Regions from separate parts of the Psychrobium sp. MM17-31 genome, predicted to be linked through region 2. Evidence: predicted binding sites of a transcription regulator. Region 2 holds the regulator's gene; the other holds the start of a gene.
What was found. Region 2 encodes NrdR, which represses ribonucleotide reductase genes. Its sites were predicted from a motif close to AAACACNANATNTNGTGTTT; they were not measured.
Positions count from the first base shown of each region.

Region 1: the regulator NrdR is predicted to act here: its motif matches at 975-994, upstream of nrdA (class 1a ribonucleoside-diphosphate reductase subunit alpha).

Region 1 is NZ_JAKRGA010000003.1:456,720-459,112, forward strand. Features, by position in the region: gene ubiG (bifunctional 2-polyprenyl-6-hydroxyphenol methylase/3-demethylubiquinol 3-O-methyltransferase UbiG) at 1-12, shown strand, start outside; gene MHM98_RS10885 (HAD-IA family hydrolase) at 52-720, shown strand; gene nrdA (class 1a ribonucleoside-diphosphate reductase subunit alpha) at 1,146-2,393, shown strand, end outside.
Region 2 is NZ_JAKRGA010000002.1:51,140-53,532, forward strand. Features, by position in the region: gene ribD (bifunctional diaminohydroxyphosphoribosylaminopyrimidine deaminase/5-amino-6-(5-phosphoribosylamino)uracil reductase RibD) at 1-719, opposite strand, end outside; gene nrdR (transcriptional regulator NrdR) at 766-1,221, opposite strand; gene glyA (serine hydroxymethyltransferase) at 1,411-2,393, opposite strand, start outside.

The DNA of each region.
Region 1 (2,393 bases), on a different contig from region 2:
AACGTTAAATAAGTACTAATTTACTAAAGCAAATTTAAGTAGGGAAAGCCCATGAGCCTTCAATCTCCGTTTCGCGCCGTACTCTTTGATCTCGATGGCACCTTACTCGACACCGCGCCGGATTTAGGCGGCGCGGCTAATCGTTTGCTTGAGCGTGACAATTTACCGCTGCTTAGTCGCAAGGTTATCAATCAAACCGCCTCACAGGGTTCATTAGCTCTAGTAAAGGCCGGGTATGGTTTAGATCTTGAAGAAGCGCAATATCAACAACTACGCAGTGAGTTCTTAGAAAACTACACCGCGCATGTCAATGATGAAACCACTTACTTTGACGGTATAGACACCTTATTAGATGCCTTAGATCGCCACAATATTGTGTGGGGCATAGTGACCAACAAGCCAACGCTTTATACCCAGCAGCTCCTTGAGCACTATCCACGCTTGGCTAGTTGCGCCGTCGTTGTTTGTGGTGACACCCTCGATGTCGCCAAACCTAATCCAGCGCCATTATTATTAGCGGCAAACAATATAAATATTGCGCCAGAGAACATTGTGTATGTGGGTGATGCTCGCACCGATATTGAAGCGGCACATAGCGCAAGCATGCTAGCGGTAGCTGCAAATTACGGTTACATCCCTAGCGATGATCCAGCCGACACTTGGCAAGGCGATCATATAATCGATCGTCCTGAGGATCTTTTAGCAGTTCTCGGGATCTAATCCAAAGAATCTTGACACTTTGTCTAATAATGACAGGCAAAAATACGGTGCTAAATCAAGCGATCGAACGTTAAAAAAAATAATTAAAAATTGCCAATTTGAAATTGAAAATTGGCAAAATTAAGGGAGATAATCATCAAAGTGATAGTTCCCACTAACCTGTGTAACCAAATGTAATTTATCCACAGCTTATTCCAATTTTTAGCACTTGCATTGTCCGCCAATCCACCTTATCTTGTATCCCACATTTTTTAAAAACCTATATCTTGTGTATTTAGGCCAAAGCAAACACTAGAGAAATTTAAGCTTAATATTACGCTTTAAAGACTATCTAAATGGGAATTGCCAACAAAAAGGACTACTTACCAGCGCGGTGGATTGCATCTCGTGACATGGGTTTGTTTTAACAGCGACGGACAATAATAATGAACACAAATCTCCTGGTCACCAAGCGAAGTGGAAAACAAGAACCTATCGATCTAGATAAGATCCACAAAGTACTCGATTGGGCCGCTAAAGGATTAGACAACGTGTCAGTTTCTCAGGTAGAGATCAAGGCACACATCCAGTTTTACATGGGTATTGAGACCAAAGATATTCACGAAACCATTATTAAAGCAGCGGCAGATCAAATCTCGGAAACAACCCCGGATTACCAGTACATGGCGGCCCGCCTTGCTATTTTCCACCTTCGTAAGAAAGCATTCGGCCAATTTGAGCCACCACATCTATACGATCACACGGTAAAAATGTGTGAAGCTAAGCGCTACGACAATCACTTGTTAGCCGATTATAGTCGTGAAGAATTCGATCTCATGAATGATGCACTTGATCATTCACGTGATATGAACTTTAGTTACGCTGCTGTTAAACAGTTAGAAGGTAAATACCTGCTGCAAAATCGCAGCACTGGCGAAATCTTTGAAAGCGCACAATTCCTATACATGCTAATTGCTGCGGCGCTATTTTCAAAATACCCAACAGAAACGCGTATGGATTACATCGTGCGTTTCTATGATGCGGTATCACAGTTTAAGATTTCACTGCCAACACCAATTATGGCAGGTGTCCGTACGCCTACCCGTCAATTTAGCTCCTGTGTACTGATCGAGTGTGACGATAACCTAGATTCAATCAATGCGACTTCTAGCTCTATCGTTAAGTATGTAAGTCAACGTGCAGGTATTGGTATTAACGCTGGTCGTATTCGCGCCCTAGGTAGCCCAATTCGCGGCGGTGAAGCCAACCACACCGGTTGTATTCCATTCTATAAGCACTTCCAAACAGCGGTTAAAAGCTGTTCACAAGGCGGTGTACGTGGCGGCGCAGCTACCCTGTTCTACCCATTGTGGCATTTAGAAGTTCAATCATTACTAGTACTTAAAAACAACCGCGGCGTTGAAGAGAACCGTGTTCGTCACATGGATTACGGCGTGCAATTTAACAAGATGATGTATCAACGCCTGATCAAAGGTGAAAACATCACCCTGTTCTCACCAAGTGATGTACCAGGCTTATACGATGCCTTCTTTGCCGACCAAGACAAGTTTGAAGCGCTTTATCTGCAATACGAGCAAGATGAATCAATCCGCAAAGAGTCTATTAAAGCCTCTGAGCTGTTTTCACTATTTGCACAAGAGCGTGCAAGTACTGGCCGAATCTATCTGCAAAAC
Region 2 (2,393 bases):
TGACTATCGATAACGACGCGCAGCGGCTGTCGTAATTGCTGCGCTGATAATTCATTTTGCAGTGAACCTAGCTCATCGTAGCGCAAGTTTAGACTCGGGTCGTCCACCAACACCGTATTAGCACCGGTAAGAATAGCGCAGCTTTGGGCGCGAAACTTTTGCACGTCAACCCGCGCATCACTGCTGGTAATCCACTTGCTCGTACCATCGCTTAGCGCTGTGCCACCATCAAGAGTTGCGGCCATTTTGATTGTCACAAAGGGACGTTTTCTTTCCATGCGGCTCAAAAAACCAGGATTTAACGCGCGAGCTTGTTGCTCTAACACACCACTTGTGGTTTCAATGCCCGCCTCTTCCAGTATTGAAATACCGCGTCCCGCTACTTTAGGATTTGGATCCACCATCGCAATCACAACGCGCTTAACACCAGCACTAACTAATGCCACGGCGCAAGGCGGCGTGCGCCCGTAGTGACTACAAGGCTCTAACGTGACGTAAGCGGTTGCGCCTTGGGCATTTTGTCCTGCTTGCGCTAACGCATTGACTTCGGCGTGCCCTTCTCCGGCTTTTTGGTGATAACCTTCGCCGACAATGACATCGTTTTTTACCAACACACAGCCGACATTAGGGTTGGGGGTCGTTGTAAAGCGACCTTTCTTGGCCAAATTGATAGCGCGTTGCATATAAGTAATATCGGCAACACTGGCAGATTGAGACATGAAAAAATTTCCGAGTACTTTACTTCCGAGTATGTAAAAAGAAGGATTAGTCTGATTTGCCGAGTTTAGCGATTTCCTTACCAAACTCCTCAACATCTTCAAACGCGCGATACACTGACGCGAATCGGATATAGGCAACTTTATCCAAACGTTTCAACTCGTCCATCACAAGGTTGCCAACAAAAGTTGATTGTACTTCGCGCTCACCTGTAGCGCGTAATTTAGATTTGATCACGTGCAGTGAATTTTCTATCGCTTCAACACCCACTGGGCGACGTTCTAAAGCGCGTGCCATACCACTACGCAGTTTTTCATCATCAAATGGCTCTCGCGATCCCGTTGTTTTAATGATTTTAGGCATCACAAGTTCGGCTTGCTCAAAGGTGGTAAAGCGTTCCTGACAGCCTGTACACTGACGACGACGTCTTACTTGGTAGCCATCGGACACCAGTCGCGAGTCAATTACTTTGGTATCGCTAGTGCGGCAAAAGGGACAATGCATACTTTTTACTCATAAATATTAATCAGGCAAACTGACTTGTTATTAATATTAAAATCAACTTACCTGATCACACTCATAAATCAACGACTATTTTATGATTACCCAGATACAAAAACGGCCGCAAAGAGCGGCCGATTATACCTAATCAACACGGCGCGTCTAACTCAACGCCGCGCAAGCGATCAAATATTATGCGTAAACTGGTAAACGTTTACAGATTTCAAGTACTTTAGTGCGTACTTCATCGATAACAGCTTCGTTATTGATGTCATCTAAGATGTCACAAATCCAGCCTGTTAAAGCTTTAGTATCAGCTACTTGGAAACCACGACGAGTAATCGAAGGCGTACCTAAACGAAGACCTGACGTAACAAATGGTGAACGTGGATCGTTTGGTACAGAGTTTTTATTTACAGTGATAAACGCACGGCCTAATGCAGCGTCTGCATCTTTACCTGTGTACTCTTTACCAATAAGATCTAGCAGTAATAAGTGGTTGTCAGTACCGTTAGATACTACTTTGTAACCGCGCTCTTGAAGAACTTCAACCATCGCATTGGCGTTATCTAATACTGCTTGTTGGTAAGCTTTAAATTCTGGTTGTAAGGCTTCTTTAAACGCTACCGCTTTTGCAGCGATGATGTGCATTAATGGACCACCTTGGCCGCCAGGGAATACTGCTGAGTTTAACTTCTTCTCAACTTCTTCGTTTTCACGTGCAATGATTAAACCGCCGCGTGGACCCGCTAGCGTTTTGTGGGTTGTAGTCGTTACAACATCAGCAAATGGTACTGGATTTGGATATAGGCCAGCAGCTACAAGACCAGCTACGTGAGCCATATCAACGAATAAGTAAGCGCCAACTTTATCAGCGATCTCACGGAAACGCGCCCAATCAACAACACCAGAGAACGCTGAGAAACCAGCGATAATCATTTTGGGTTTGTGGGCTAATGCTTTTTCTTCAACCTCTGCGTAGTTGATATCACCGTTTTCGTCTAAGCCGTATTGCTCAGCGTGGTAAAGTTTACCAGAGAAGTTTACGTGAGAACCGTGAGTTAAGTGACCACCGTGCGCTAGGCTCATGCCTAATACAGTATCGCCGTGGTTTAATAATGCTAAGAATACCGCAGAGTTCGCTTGTGAACCTGAGTGCGGTTGAACGTTAGCGT